4 regions of the Streptomyces sp. NPDC048521 genome follow, and region 3 is predicted to be linked to each of the others. Evidence: riboswitches for the same ligand, from Rfam matches in the RefSeq annotation. Region 3 holds a riboswitch; each other region holds the start of a gene.
What was found. A riboswitch is a leader RNA that binds a small molecule or an ion and turns the genes downstream of it on or off. The one in region 3 is predicted to bind cyclic di-AMP.
Positions count from the first base shown of each region.

Region 1 (3,618 bases), on a different contig from region 3:
ACTTGCCGTCCTTGTAGAACTCGGAGGCGGCCACGTCGAGCGCGAGGGCGATCTGCTCGCCGGGGGCGTAGCCGGCTTCCTTGACGGCCTCGAGGATGAGGTCGAGGGCCTCGCGGTTGGAGCCGAGGTTCGGCGCGAAGCCGCCCTCGTCGCCGAGGCCGGTGGACAGGCCCTTGCTCTTCAGGACCTTCTTCAGCGTGTGGTAGACCTCGGTGCCCCAGCGCAGCGCCTCGGAGAACGACTCCGCGCCGATCGGGGCGATCATGAACTCCTGGATGTCCACGTTGGAGTCGGCGTGCGAGCCGCCGTTCAGGATGTTCATCATCGGCACCGGCAGCAGGTGCGCGTTCGGGCCGCCCAGGTAGCGGAAGAGCGGCAGGTCGGACGCCTCGGAGGCGGCGTGGGCGACGGCCAGGGAGACGCCGAGGATGGCGTTGGCGCCGAGGGAGCCCTTGTTGTCGGTGGCGTCCAGGTCGAACATCGCCTGGTCGATCAGGCGCTGCTCGGTGGCGTCGTAGCCGACCAGCTCCGGGCCGATCTGCTCGATGACGGCGAGGACGGCCTTCTCGACGCCCTTGCCCTGGTAGCGGTTGGGGTCACCGTCGCGCAGCTCGATGGCCTCGAAGGCGCCGGTGGAGGCGCCGGACGGGACGGCGGCACGACCCGTGCTGCCGTCGTCGAGGCCGACCTCGACCTCGACCGTGGGGTTGCCTCGGGAGTCCAGGATTTCCCGGGCTACGACGACGTCGATGGACGGCACGAGCATCTCCTTCTTGGATGTGACGCTGGAAGTGCGGGGCTGGCTGCCTTACGGCTGTGCCTTGCGACTAGAGCCTAACCGTCCGCGGGGCGTCGGCCAGCGACCGACCGTCCCGTGGACAGGGAGGGACACGCAGACGGTACCCATTGTTCACCCGCGGAACAAAGGGGCGTGCGGATGAGGTCCCGCCGAACAGCCGGGAAACGACAGAACCCCGCCCCGGTGCGTACGGGGGAACACGCACCGGGGCGGGGAGCCCGTGGGGACGGGGGGTGGCCCTCACGAGGCCTTTCGTGTGCGGGCCGGGGAGGTGAGGGCGCTGTGGTTCGCGTGGGCGCCAGGCGTCACTTGAGGTGCAGCTGCTGGCCCGGGAAGATGAGGTCGGCGTCCTCGACGATGTCCTTGTTCAGCTGGAACAGCTTTTCCCAGCCGCCCTTGACGCCCTGCTTCTCGGCGATGGAGCTGAGGGTGTCGCCGGTGGCGACCTTGTACTCGCCGTCGCCCTTCTTGACCTTCTTGCCGGTCGGGGTGGTGACGGTCTTGCTCGCGGACGCGGCCGGACGCTCGGCGGAGCGCGAGGCGGCCGGACGCTCGGCGGAGCGGGAGGCGGCCTGCTGGTCGGTGGAGCGGGTGGTGGTGCTGCCGCTCGACGAGGGGGTCGTCGGGGCGGAGCCGTTGTAGGGGGTGCTCGACAGGCCCGTGCCGCAGACCGGCCAGGCGCCCTTGCCCTGGGCGGCGAGGACCTTCTCGGCGACGGCGATCTGCTGCGCCTTGGAGGCCTTGTCGGCGGTGCCGGCGTACTGCGTGCCGCCGTACGCGGCCCAGGTGGAGGCGGAGAACTGCAGACCGCCGTAGTAGCCGTTGCCGGTGTTGATGGACCAGTTGCCGCCGGACTCGCACTGGGCGACCGCGTCCCACTGGGAGGCGGTGGCGGCGGAGGCGTTGCCGGCCGCCATCAGCGGGGCGGCGACGGCGGCGCCGGTGACACCGGCGAGAGCGATGGCGCGGGTGGCCTTGGACGGACGACGGTGCTTGCCCTTGCCGGAAAACAGCATGGATCGATCCCCTCACCGACGCCTGCGAGGTGAGCTGTCGGGTTCGGGCCGGTTGAGTTGCCCGGCCGCACTCCCGCTTGCGCGAGGTGCGGCTCCACCCCTAGCCGGTGCCAGCTCAACTGCTGGTTCCGGCGCTTACCTTGGGTCCCCCGCTCCTGCCTACGGCGCTTGACGCGACGACTGTTCCCGGGCAACCGCTGGCAGGATTCGGCGTTGCGGCTGCCGGGGCTCGTGGTGACGAGCGGTCCCGACCGTAGACAGGCGATCGGCGCAATTTCAAAGACGATCAGGGCTTCTGAGACTCATCCCACACTTTCGCCAAATCGGACATCAGCCGCGAATCGGGGCGCCAACTCCCGCTACTCGCCGCCCGTTTCGGCACCGACGTCCAGGGTCTGACCGGCGGTGATGCTGCTCGGGTCGGCGCCGATGGCCTTCTTGTTCTGGGCGTAGAGCGCGCGCCATCCGCCGTCGACCTCAAGGGAGTCGGCGATGGAGGCGAGCGAGTCGCCCTCGCGCACGGTGTAGGTGCCCGATTCACGGGAGGCGTGGCGGCCGGACGACGCGGCGTTCTGACCGTTTGTCACGCCTTCGTCCGCACTGTCCCCCCGGTGGCGTCCGCCGCCGGTGAGGGCGCCGGTGTCGACCAGGCTCCAGGAACCGGCGCTCTGCTGGGGATTGTCCTGGTTGGGCACGCTAGGGGTAACGGTGGGCGCGCTGCCGCTTCCCTGCGGGTTTCCGGTGTCGGGCGAGGCGGACTTGTCGGACTTGGGGGCTTTGGTTCCGGTGGAGCCGGCGTCCGCACCGGGGTCCGTGGTGGCGTCCGCGCCCTTGCTCGCACCGGAGGACGGCGTACCGGCCGAACCGGTGGAGGAGCCCGAGCCGGGATGAGAACCGGAGGGGGAGGGGGAACCGGGGCCGGAGGACGACGACGAATCCGGCAGACCGGACGAGTCGGAGTTGTCGGCCGATCCGGGCGAGTCGCTCGAACCGCCGGTGTCACCGGAGCCGCCGACCCCCGTGTCGACGTCCAGGGAGCCGGAGTTCGACGTCAGGCCCGACAGCAGGGCGCAGGTGGCCCACGGGGTGGTGCCCCGGTCGGCGAGGATCTTCTCGGCGACGGCGATCTGCTGCGAACGGCTGGCCTGGTCGGCGCTGTCGGCGTACTGACCGCCGCCGTACTCGTCCCAGTCGTCCTGCGAGATCTGCAGGCCGCCGTAGTACCCGTTGCCGGTGTTCGCGCTCCAGGAACCGCCGCTCTCGCACTCGGCCACCTTGTCCCACGTGGTGCCGTCGGCCGCGTTGGCGCTCGCGGCGCCGAGCAGGGGGATGGCGATGGCCGAGCCGGTCACTCCGGCCGCGACGAGGAGGGCCGGAGCCTGACGGGGGCGACGGTGACGACCGTTCCCGGAGAGCATGCGGAAGCCTTTCGTGCGACAGCAGGACCGGCGCGGCGGATGGAGCCTGTCGCCGCGCTGATGGGTGAACGTATCGGCAGACGATCACTTGTCACAAGTTCATGCCGCGCAGATCACGTGAAGATCACAGAGTTGAGCGCCTGTCATGTTTGCGGTTTCACGACCCCGTCGGGTACCGGAGTGAACTCCACGGGCAGGGTGCGCAGGCCGCGCATGATGAGTCCGCCGCGCCGGCGCAGCTCCGCCGGGTCCACGGCGAGCCGCAGGTCGGGCAGGCGGGTGAGCAGGGTGGCGAGCGCGGTCTGTCCCTCCAGCCGGGCGAGCGGCGCGCCGAGGCAGTAGTGGATGCCGTGGCCGTAGCCGAGGTGCTGGTTGTCGCGGCGGG
Region 1 is NZ_JBICWR010000004.1:431,349-434,966, reverse strand. Features, by position in the region: gene eno (phosphopyruvate hydratase) at 1-766, opposite strand, end outside; gene ACGFRF_RS12915 (transglycosylase family protein) at 1,105-1,815, opposite strand; cyclic di-AMP (ydaO/yuaA leader) riboswitch at 1,820-1,992, opposite strand; gene ACGFRF_RS12910 (transglycosylase family protein) at 2,175-3,233, opposite strand; gene ACGFRF_RS12905 (cytochrome P450) at 3,377-3,618, opposite strand, start outside.
Region 1: it holds a riboswitch for cyclic di-AMP, as region 3 does, so the genes downstream of both, ACGFRF_RS12915 (transglycosylase family protein) here and ACGFRF_RS37095 (M23 family metallopeptidase) in region 3, are expected to answer to the same signal.

Region 2 (3,618 bases), on a different contig from region 3:
GGGTCGACCACGTCCGGGCCCTGTACGCCCTGCTGGACCGGCTGCGCGCGGCGCACCCCCAGGTCGCCTTCGAATCCTGCTCGGGCGGTGGCGGCCGGATCGACCTCGGGGTGATGAGCCGCACCGACCAGGTGTGGACCTCCGACAACACCGACCCGCTGGACCGGCTCGCCATCCAGCACGGCTTCACCCAGATCCACCCCGCGCGGGTCATGGCCGCCTGGGTCACCGACAGCCCGAACACCCAGCTCAACGGCCGGGTCAGTTCGCTGCGTTTCCGCTTCGTCAGCGCCATGGCCGGTGTCCTGGGGGTCGGCGGCGACCTCACGCGGTGGAGCGCGGAGGAGTTGGCGGAGGCGCGGCGATGGGTGGAGCTGTACAAGGAGATCCGCCCGGTCGTCCAGCGCGGCGAGCTGTACCGGCTGCGGCCCCCCGCGGGCGGTCTGAGCGCCGTCCAGTACGTCCTCGGCGACGAGGCGGTGGTCCTCGCCTGGCTGCAGGCGCAGAGCTACGGCGAGCCGGTGCCCGCGGTACGGCTGCGCGGACTCGACCCGACAGCATCGTATGAATGCCGCGAAACGGGCGAAACGTATCGAGGGGCCGTCCTGCTGCACCACGGGTTGCGCACCGGACTGAAGGGCGACCTGGATGCAATGGTTTGCCGTTTGCGCCGCATCTGAGCCTTCTATCCGAATTGGCGTCTTCGTTCCAACTGGCCGCGGAACAAGGACCTATGGCGGGACGGCGCGTGAGGAGCGTCATATCGGTGACCGAGCGTCGTCCGTCATGTCCACGTAATTCTCCTGCGGAAAAGGGGAATTGCGGAGTGCGCGCGGCAGGAATTCACGGTGGGTGACCGCGTATTTCCGTCTTCGATCTTCGGAAATGCGAACCGCGGGAACCCGCCGCTTGTTTCGGTGCGGCTCGCTCGCTTACGTTCACCACCCATCCGGACGGAACGCCGAATCCTGCCGCCGCCCGGAGTCCCCACACACTTGACCCGCATACGGCAGGAGCGGGGGACCCACCAGGTACGACTGCCTGTCCGGTCTCCGCGACAGGCTAGGGGTGAAGTCGCGCACCGCGCGGCCGGGCAGCTCCAGCCCGAACCCGACAGCTGACCTCGCAGGCGTCGGAGAGGAATGCGCCATGCCCGCGAAGGGTAAGCACCGACGTCCCAAGACCCCGCGTTTTTCCCGCTCCATCGCCGTCGCCGGAACCGGTGGCGCCGCGCTGGCCCTCCCGCTCATCGGGGCCACCGGAGCGCACGCCGCCACCCCGGCGCCATCCGTGGCCGGAAAGGCCGTGCAGGCCCTGCCGGCCACGGTGAAGAAGGCCGCCACGCAGCCGGAGTCGACGGTGCGCACCTACACGGTGAAGTCCGGCGACTGCCTCGCGGCGATCGCGGACCAGCAGCACGTCAGCGGCGGCTGGCACCAGCTCTACGAGGACAACCGGCAGGCCATCGGTGCCGACCCGGCGCTGATCCACCCGGGCCTCGAGCTCACGCTCGGCAAGAAGGCCGCGCAGACCGGCACCGAGCCTGCCGCCCCGCAGCGCTCCGCGGTCACGACGCAGTCCTCGGCCGCCTCGAAGCCCACCCAGGCGCAGGCGGCCCCGGCCGAGTGGTCCGGCTCCACCGCGTCGACCACCACCGCCACCGGCTTCACCCTCCCGGTGGCCGGCGCGACCGTCGGCACCGGCTACCACGTGGCCGGCAGCATGTGGTCCAGCGGCTACCACACCGGCGTCGACTTCGTCGTCCCGACCGGCACCTCCCTCAAGGCCGTCGGCGCGGGCACGGTCGTCTCGGCGGGCTGGGGCGGTGCCTACGGCAACCAGGTCGTCATCAAGCTCGACGACGGCTACTACGCCCAGTACGCCCACCTCTCGCAGCTCTCCGTCTCGGCCGGCCAGACCGTGACCGCGGGCCGGCAGATCGGCCTGTCCGGCGCCACCGGCAACGTGACCGGCCCGCACCTGCACTTCGAGATCCGCACCACGCCCAACTACGGCTCCGACATCGACCCGCTCGGCTACCTCCGCCAGCACGGCGTCCCCGTCGGCTGAGCAACCGCCTCGCCCGAAGCCCCCTGCCTGACACGCCTCCGAAGGCCGGACCCACGATCCCCGGGTCCGGCCTTCGGTGTGTCCGCATGACGATCACACCTCAACGTGCCCGACCGCATGCCTATTCCTGGCTTGGCAAACTATTTAAGGGTGTCTCATCTCACCGTTCGTCAACCCCCGCCTACGGTCGCGTAAGTCACATCCGAAGGTGAATCATGGTCCGACGTGGCAGACGATTCGAAGAATGACAACAGATCAGTGATCGGGTCGTACGTGGCGGTGGGGGACAGCTTCACCGAGGGCGTCGGCGACCCCGGTCCCGACGGGGCGTTCGTGGGCTGGGCGGACCGGTTCGCGGTACTCCTCGCCGACCGGCGTCCCGAGGGCGACTTCCAGTACACCAACCTCGCCGTGCGCGGGAAGCTGCTGGACCAGATCGTGGCGGACCAACTCCCGAAGGCCGTCGAACTGGCCCCGGACCTCGTCTCCTTCTGTGCGGGCGGCAACGACATCATCCGCCCCGGCACCGATCCGGACGAGGTGGCCGAGCGGTTCGAGCGTGCCGTGGCCAGGTTGACCGAGGTCGCGGGCACGGTGATGGTGACGACCGGCTTCGACACCCGGGGCGTGCCCGTGCTCAAGCACCTGCGCGGCAAGATCGCCACGTACAACGGGCACGTCCGCGCCATCGCCGACCGGTACGGCTGCCCCGTGCTGGACCTGTGGTCCCTCAAGTCCGTGCAGGACCGCCGGGCCTGGGACAACGACCGGCTCCACCTCTCGCCCGAGGGGCACACGCGCGTGGCGCTGCGCGCCGGACAGGTCCTCGGGCTCGAGATCCCGGCCGACCCGGAGCAGCCGTGGCCGCCGCTGCCGCCCCGGGGCACCCTTGAGGTCCGCCGCGACGACGTCCAGTGGGCCCGCGAGTACCTCGTCCCGTGGATCGGCCGACGGCTGCGTGGCGAGTCGTCCGGTGACCATGTGACGGCGAAGGGCACCCTGTCGCCGGACGACATCAAGATGCGCATCGCCTCCGTGGCCTGACGCCCCGCCCCTGCCCCGGACCGCCCAAACCGCGGCCCGGGGCACGGCCACATCCGCCCCCCCGAGCCACAGGCCGTGTCCGACCGGCGTTCCGTCACTCGGAGCCGGGGCCGTGTCCGGTGGCGTTCGAGGTCACGTCCCGCTCCCTGCCACGGCCGTGTCCGGCCCCCCTCCGAGCCACAGGCCGTGTCCGACCGGCGTTCCGTCACTCGGAGCCGGGGCCGTGTCCGGCGGCGTTCGAGGCCACGTCCCGCTCCCTGCCACGGCCGTGTCCGGTCGGTGCCCCGAGCCACGGCTCAGTCGGTCGGCGGGGCGGCCGCGTGGTACCGGGTGCGATCACGCCCACCCGTGCGGGGCACTCACCCCTCTCGCCCGGTCAACGCCTTCCGGTCCAGGCCCAGTTCGCGTGCGAGGGCCTCGTCGACCCACTCCTGTGCCCGGGACCGCGGCACGGCGCCCGAATAGGACGTCAGCTGTACGGCGAGCCCGTCCAGCAGCGCGGTC
Region 2 is NZ_JBICWR010000022.1:117,362-120,979, reverse strand. Features, by position in the region: gene ACGFRF_RS35840 (alpha-galactosidase) at 1-680, shown strand, start outside; cyclic di-AMP (ydaO/yuaA leader) riboswitch at 983-1,145, shown strand; gene ACGFRF_RS35835 (peptidoglycan DD-metalloendopeptidase family protein) at 1,150-2,070, shown strand; gene ACGFRF_RS35830 (SGNH/GDSL hydrolase family protein) at 2,329-3,114, shown strand; gene ACGFRF_RS35825 (TetR/AcrR family transcriptional regulator) at 3,474-3,618, opposite strand, start outside.
Region 2: it holds a riboswitch for cyclic di-AMP, as region 3 does, so the genes downstream of both, ACGFRF_RS35835 (peptidoglycan DD-metalloendopeptidase family protein) here and ACGFRF_RS37095 (M23 family metallopeptidase) in region 3, are expected to answer to the same signal.

Region 3 (3,618 bases):
CAGGGCCCGCGGGAAGGCGATGTGCAATCCGTCCTGCGTATGGCGTACAGTAGAGACACAACGACGCGGGGTGGAGCAGCTCGGTAGCTCGCTGGGCTCATAACCCAGAGGTCGCAGGTTCAAATCCTGTCCCCGCTACTGAAGGCTCAGGGCCGGAATCCAGTTCACGGATTCCGGCCCTGAGCGTTTTCCCGGGACACTCACGGGTTCCCGGGATGTCCTGGATTTCTGTCGAGTGGCATACGTCACAGCCGGTCATCCGGTCGGTCCACAGCGGTCGCCCCGCGCCCCCCTGCCCGCAAACCTGGACGTACGTCGGACACGTGGGAGACAAGCGGTGCGCCCTGGTGAGGTGGAGCAGAACACGTACGCCAGGGCGGGTGGCCGGCTCCCCGGCGACCCCGTGCCCGACCCGGGGCTCGGCGACGAGCCGGCACCGGTGCGCGGGACCCGCCGCCCGAGCCCGCGCGCCCTGGCCCGGACCCTCCCCGCCCTCCTCGTCGCCGGCGGCGTCCTCTACGGACTGCTCACCCCCGAGGACTTCACCGCCGTCCCGTTCTTCACCGCCGCCCCGCTGATCGCCGCCCCACTGGCCTCGCTGCGCACCACCGTCCTGACCGGCCTCGTGGCACTCGCCGCCGCCTACGCCGTGCACGCCCGGGCCGGCGCGCACCCGGCCGTGGCCACCGTCACCGACGTGGTCACCGTGGCCACGGTCGCCCTGCTGGCCGTCGCCATCAACCGCGTGGTCCGCCTCGGCGACCGGCGGCTCGCCTCCGCCCGGGAGATCGCCGAGGCCGCCCAGCGGGCCGTCCTGCCCGAGCCCGCCGCGCGCATCGGCGGCTTCGAGATCGCCGCCTGCTACGAGGCGGCACGCCAGGACGCGTTCATCGGCGGCGACCTCTACGCGGTGCAGGACAGCCCGTACGGCGTCCGGCTGGTCGTCGGGGACGTGCGCGGCAAGGGCCTGGGCGCGGTCGCCGCCGTCGCTGTGCTGATCGGGGCGTTCCGGGAGGCGGCCGAGCAGGAACCCACGCTGGAGGCGGTCGCCGAGCGGCTGGAGCGGGCACTGGCCCGCGAGGGCACCCGGCGGGACGGCATCGACGCGTTCGAGGGCTTCACCACCGCCGTCCTCGCCGAACTCCCGCACGGCGACGGCGTCGTACGCATCGTCAACCGCGGCCATCCGGCCCCACTGCTGCTGCACGCCGACGGCACCCTGCGCACCCTGACCGCGCCCGAGCCGGCGCTGCCGCTCGGCATGGCCGACCTCGGCATGTGGCCCGACCGGGCACTGGAGGCCGACTTCCCGAGCGGGGCCACCCTGCTGCTCTACACCGACGGACTGTCCGAGGCCCGGGACGCCCACGGCCGGTTCTACGAACCCGAACGGCGGCTCGCCGGACGCACCTTCCCCGGTCCCGGCGCGCTGCTCGGCCGACTCGCAGAGGAGGTGCGGCGGCACTCCGGCGGCGGGATGACGGACGACATGGCGCTCCTCGCCGTACGGCAGCCCTGAGCGCCCTCACCGAGGGTGACCGGGCGACCGCCGTCCGCATAACATCTGAGTCACCATCAAAACTTCTGTGACTCCTGAACCGCGGCCAACTCGCCCGGTTTGCAGGGGTCCTGACGGGTAAGTCCACGGCCGGAAACGTTAACGATCAAGCCGAACGGCTTGGAAAGTGCCTGGCACGTCTATTAACGTTCGATAACGCAGCGCGGTCGTCCCAGCCGTCACCAGAGGCGGCTCCGTGCGCACGCGCCGAATCCCGCAAGGGAACCGGGGAACCACCACCTTGGGGTGAATCACGCGGACACCGACGTGGACTCGCTGAGTCCACGCCCGGTATACGCGCGTAGGAGACCTTCCTGCTCCGAACCCGTCAGCTAACCCGGTAGGCGGAGGAAGGAAAGGAGTACGCCTGCGTGGCGTCCAACCGGCCTGCCCCAGAAGCCCCGTACATACCGGCACAAGCCGGGACCGAGACCTTCGGTTACGGTTCCTACCGCGCCGAGGAGGGCCCCTGGGAGGAGTGGAACCCCACCGAGGACTCCCTCGCCCCGGTCCGCGGCCGCCACCGCGTCGCCAAGCAGCGCGGCGGATTCGCCCGCAGCTCCACCGTCCTCGGCGTCGGCGTGATCGCCGCGGTCGGCGCGGGCGGCATGGCCAGCGCCAACACCGGCAAGCCGCCGGTCTCCATCTCCCTGCCGGACCTGCCCTCCGTCGGCTCGCTCTTCGAGGACACCTCCTCCCCGGCGCCCGAGGCCACCACCACCGCGCTCAGCGGCGTCGGCGTGACCTCCGCCGACGCCGAGCAGCACGCCGACGCGGGTGAGACCCTGCGCAACCGGATCATGGCCCAGGCCGAGCAGCAGCAGACCAAGGCCGACAGCAAGGCCACCGCCGCCGTGCTCGCCGCCGCCGAGAAGCAGACCGCGGACGCCGCGGCCAAGGCGGAGAAGGAAGCCGCCGCCAAGGCCGCCGCCGCCAAGGAGAAGGCGGAGGCCGACGCCGAGAAGGCCGCCGAGGCCAAGCGGCTGGCCGAGCTGGCCAAGCAGTACGCGCTGCCGACGTCCTCGTACACGCTCACCTCGACGTTCGGCCAGGCCGGCTCGATGTGGTCCTCCGGCTACCACACCGGCCTCGACTTCGCCGCCCCCACGGGCACCCTCATCAAGGCCGTCCACAGCGGCACGATCACCCAGGCCGGCTGGGCCGGCTCCTACGGCTACCGCACGGTCCTCACCCTCGACGACGGCACCGAGGTGTGGTTCTGCCACCAGTCCTCGATCAGCGTCTCCGTGGGCCAGAAGGTCTCCACCGGTGACGTCATCGGCCGCGTCGGCGCCACCGGCAACGTCACCGGCCCGCACCTGCACCTGGAGGTCCACCCGGGCGGCCAGTCCACCGGCATCGACCCGATGGCCTGGCTGCGGGACAAGGGCCTCAACCCCTGACACGCCCCTCAGGGAGCCCGCGGGGGCACCCCTTTGCGTGAACTTGGCGCCGACGGCGGAATGCGATCATCCGCCGTCGGCGTTGACGTGGAGCATGACTTCTCTGCGCACACTCGGCTCCTCCGACCTCGAGGTCTTCCCCCTCTCCCTCGGCGGCAACGTCTTCGGCTGGACCGCCGACGAGGAGACCTCCTTCGCCGTCCTCGACGCCTACGCGGCGGCCGGCGGCAACTTCATCGACACCGCCGACAGCTACAGCGCCTGGGGCGAGGGCAACCAGGGCGGCGAGTCCGAGACGATCATCGGCAAGTGGGTCAAGGCCCGCGACAACCGCGACGACGTCGTCATCGCGACCAAGGTCAGCCAGCACCCCGAGTACCAGGGCCTGTCCGCCGCCAACATCAAGGCCGCCGCCGACGCGTCCCTGCGCCGCCTGGGCACCGACCACATCGACCTCTACTACACCCACTTCGACAAGCCCGAGGTGCCGGTCGAGGAGATCATCGGCGCCCTGGACGAGCTGGTGAAGGCCGGCAAGGTCCGCCACATCGCCGCCTCCAACATCTCCCCCGAACGTCTCAGGGCGTCCCTGGAATTCTCCGAGCGCGAGGGCCTCGCCCGCTACGTCGCCCTCCAGCCGCACTACAACCTGGTCTC
Region 3 is NZ_JBICWR010000025.1:22,534-26,151, reverse strand. Features, by position in the region: tRNA gene ACGFRF_RS37105 (tRNA-Met) at 65-138, shown strand; gene ACGFRF_RS37100 (PP2C family protein-serine/threonine phosphatase) at 338-1,519, shown strand; cyclic di-AMP (ydaO/yuaA leader) riboswitch at 1,754-1,922, shown strand; gene ACGFRF_RS37095 (M23 family metallopeptidase) at 1,930-2,961, shown strand; gene ACGFRF_RS37090 (aldo/keto reductase) at 3,056-3,618, shown strand, end outside.

Region 4 (3,618 bases), on a different contig from region 3:
CCCGACATGTTTACGGCATGTTGCGAAGTCCTCACACGCTCCGCGGCGCCGGAAAAGCGAAGGCGGTGCGCGCTCGTCGCGCGCTCGGCGTGCAGCGCCGTGACCGCCCGCGCGCGCTCACCGTCGCCGCGCGCCACCGCGTCCACGATCGCGCCGTGCTCCGCCCAGGCCTCCAGCGGGCTCGACGGCGCCTCCACCGCGTACATCCAGGCGATCTTGTGGCGCAGCTGGGTGAGCATCGAGGTCAGCGAGGGGCTGCCGGAGGCCTGGGCGAGCGTCTCGTGGAACCAGCCGCCCAGCGAGCGCAGATCCTCGCTGTTGCCCCGCCTGGCCCGCTCCTGCCCCAGCCGGACCAGGCCGCGCAGCACCTTGAGGTGGGCCTCCGTGCGCCGCTGGGCGGCCCGCGCCGCGCCCAGCGGTTCCAGGAGCATGCGCATCTCCAGCAGGTCGGCGGCCTCCTGCTCGGTGGGTTCGGCCACGCACGCGCCCGCGTGCCTGCGGGTCACCACGAAGCCCTCCGCCTCCAGGGTGCGCAGGGCCTCGCGGACGGGGACGCGTGAGACGCCGTAGCGGCGGGCCAGGACTTCCTCGGTGAGGCGGCTGCCGCGCTCGTAGACACCCGCGACGATGTCGTCCCGGATCGCCGTGCACACCGAGTGCGCCGGAATACGCATGACCGACCTCCGCCTTAATCCCCGTGAAACGTCGACGATGGACGTGTGTCCCGTGACTCTATTCCAATGAGCCGTAATTTCCGACGGCGGGCCGGAATCCATGCATATTTTTTGGACAACGGGCCCGGCGGACACCGCGAAAAACGACGAAAGCCCCGGCTCGGCGAGCCGGGGCTTCGGGTGCCGTGCGACGGAGGGTCAGACGTTCACGCCGTGCTTGCGGAGGTAGGCGACGGGGTCGATGTCCGAGCCGTAGTCGGGGGTCGTGCGGGCCTCGAAGTGGAGGTGCGGGCCGGTGACGTTGCCGGTCGCGCCGGACAGGCCGATCTGCTGGCCCGGGGTGACCTTCTGGCCCACGGTGACACCGATGGACGACAGGTGGCCGTACTGGGTGTACATGCCGTCGGCCATCCGGATCACGATCTGGTTGCCGTACGCGCCGCCCCAGCCGGCGGAGACCACGGTGCCGGAGCCGACCGCGTGGACGGACGTGCCGCTGGCGGCGTGGAAGTCGACGCCGGTGTGCGAACGGGAGGACCACAGGGAACTGGTGGCCTGGTAGGCCGTGGAGACGTAGGAGTGCGCTATCGGGGCGACGAAGGCGTTCAGGCGCTTGCGCTCGGCCTCGCGGGCGGCGCGGGCCTGGGCCGCACGCTCCTGCTTGACCTTCTCGGCGGCCGCCTTGGCCGCGGCCTCCTCGGCCGCCTTCTCCTGGGCGGCCTGCTGCTGAGCGGCGGCCTGCGCGTCGATCTGCTCGGCCACGTCGTCGCTCGCGGCGAGGACGGGCGTGAGACCGGTCTGCTCCAGGGAGTTCTCCGCGGCGAGCGCCGGCGAGACGGCGAGGGTGCCGATGACACCGGTGGTGGTGAGGGCCGCGATACCGGCCGCCTGAGCGGTGGTCCGCTTGACCCGGCCGGGCTTGCGGTGCTTCCCGGTGGCGCACATGAACGCCATGAAGTGGCTGGTCCTTTCCTTCCCTCTCGCCTACCGGGTTAGCTGACGGGTTCGGAGCAGGAAGGTCTCCTACGGGCCCCCTCGCTCTCGCATGGGCACCCGATTCACCCCAGGGACGGTGGGTCCCCGGCTCCCCTGGCTCGCGCCGTACGGGGACTCGGCGATGGCTGTCCGGTGCCGCGGGTGCGGCGCACTGCCTGACGAACAGCCCGCATGACGCTACGAAAGCCTGCTTTCAATCCTCAAACGGATCGGGGCTTTTGTAGCGCATCCCACAGGGCAGACAGGCAACCTCCGCCTCAAATCGGGCATCTGGGCAGCCGGTGGAACAGCGTGGGGCCCTGACGACCCGCGGGTCGTCAGGGCCCCACGCGCGCGTGCCGCTACTCCGCGGCGACGACGGTGACTTCGCCGATGCCCAGCGCCTCGACCGGCGCCTTGATCTGAGCCGCGTCACCGACGAGGACGGTCACCAGCCGGTCCACCGGGAAGGCGTTGACGACGGCCGCGGTGGCCTCCACCGTGCCCGTCGCGGCCAGCTGCTGGTACAGCGTCGCCTGGAAGTCGTCGGGCAGGTGCTGCTCGACCTGGTCGGCGAGGGTGCTCGCGACGGCCGCCGCGGTCTCGTACTTCAGCGGCGCCACACCCACCAGGTTCTGCACGGCGACGTCCCGCTCGGCGTCGGTCAGGCCCTCCGCCGCGAGGGTGCGCAGCACCTTCCACAGGTCCTCCAGCGCGGGGCCGGTGTTGGGGGTGTCCACGGAGCCGCTGATGGCGAGCATCGAGGCACCGGTGCCGTCCGGGGCGGACCTGAGGACCTGCCCGAAGGCACGCACACCGTAGGTGTAGCCCTTCTCCTCGCGCAGGACGCGGTCCAGGCGGGAGGTGAGGGTGCCGCCGAGGCAGTAGGTGCCGAGCACCTGGGCGGGCCAGACGCGGTCGTGCCGGTCCGGGCCGACCCGGCCGATGAGCAGCTGCGTCTGGACGGCGCCGGGCCGGTCCACGATGACCACGCGGCCGGTGTCGTCGGCGGTCACCGGCGGCACGGGCCGGGGCTCGCCCCGGGTGCCGGTCCACGCGCCCAGGGTGTCGCCGAGCAGCGCGTCCAGATCGGCCCCGGTCAGGTCGCCGACCACGACCGCGGTGGCCGTGCCCGGGCGTACGTACCGCTCGTAGAAGGCGCGTACCGCCCCCGCGTCGATCTTCTCGACGGTCTCCTCGGTGCCCTGCCGCGGGCGGGACATGCGCGAGGCGGCCGGGAACAGCTCCTTGGAGAGTTCCTTGGCCGCCCGGCGGGAGGGGTTGGCCAGCTCGTGCGGGATCTCGTCCAGGCGGTTGCGGACCAGCCGCTCCACCTCGCTCTCGGCGAAGGCCGGGGCGCGCAGGGCGTCGGCGAGCAGTCCGAGGCCCTTGGCCAGGCGGGAGGCCGGGACCTCCAGGCTGAGCCGGACACCGGGGTGGTCGGCGTGCGCGTCCAGCGTGGCGCCCGCGCGCTCCAGCTCGGCCGCGAACTCCTCGGCGGAGTGCTTGTCGGTGCCTTCGGAGAAGGCTCGCGCCATGATCGTGGCGACGCCGTCCAGGCCGGCCGGCTCGGCGTCCAGGGGCGCGTCGAGCAGCACCTCGACGGCGACGACCTGCTGGCCGGGGCGGTGGCAGCGCAGCACCGTCAGACCGTTGTCGAGCGTGCCGCGCTCGGGGGCCGGGAACGCCCACGGCCTGGCCTCGCCCGGCTGCGGCTGGGGGTGGAAGTCCATCGTGGCGAGCTGGGTCACTTGGCCGTCTCCTCGTTCTCGTTACCGGCCTCTACGGTCGCTTCCTGCTCCGGATCCTCCGGGACCTCGGCGTCCTCGACGGCCTCCGGGGACTTGGGCTCGTAGACGAGGACCGCGCGGTTGTCGGGCCGCAGGCGGGCCTTGGCGACCTCCTGGACCTCCTCGGGGGTCACCTCGAGGACGCGGTGCACGGCGGTGAGGGCGAGCTGCGGGTCGCC
Region 4 is NZ_JBICWR010000017.1:118,784-122,401, reverse strand. Features, by position in the region: gene ACGFRF_RS32035 (GntR family transcriptional regulator) at 1-674, opposite strand, end outside; gene ACGFRF_RS32030 (M23 family metallopeptidase) at 873-1,628, opposite strand; cyclic di-AMP (ydaO/yuaA leader) riboswitch at 1,641-1,801, opposite strand; gene ACGFRF_RS32025 (M16 family metallopeptidase) at 2,012-3,400, opposite strand; gene ACGFRF_RS32020 (M16 family metallopeptidase) at 3,397-3,618, opposite strand, start outside.
Region 4: it holds a riboswitch for cyclic di-AMP, as region 3 does, so the genes downstream of both, ACGFRF_RS32030 (M23 family metallopeptidase) here and ACGFRF_RS37095 (M23 family metallopeptidase) in region 3, are expected to answer to the same signal.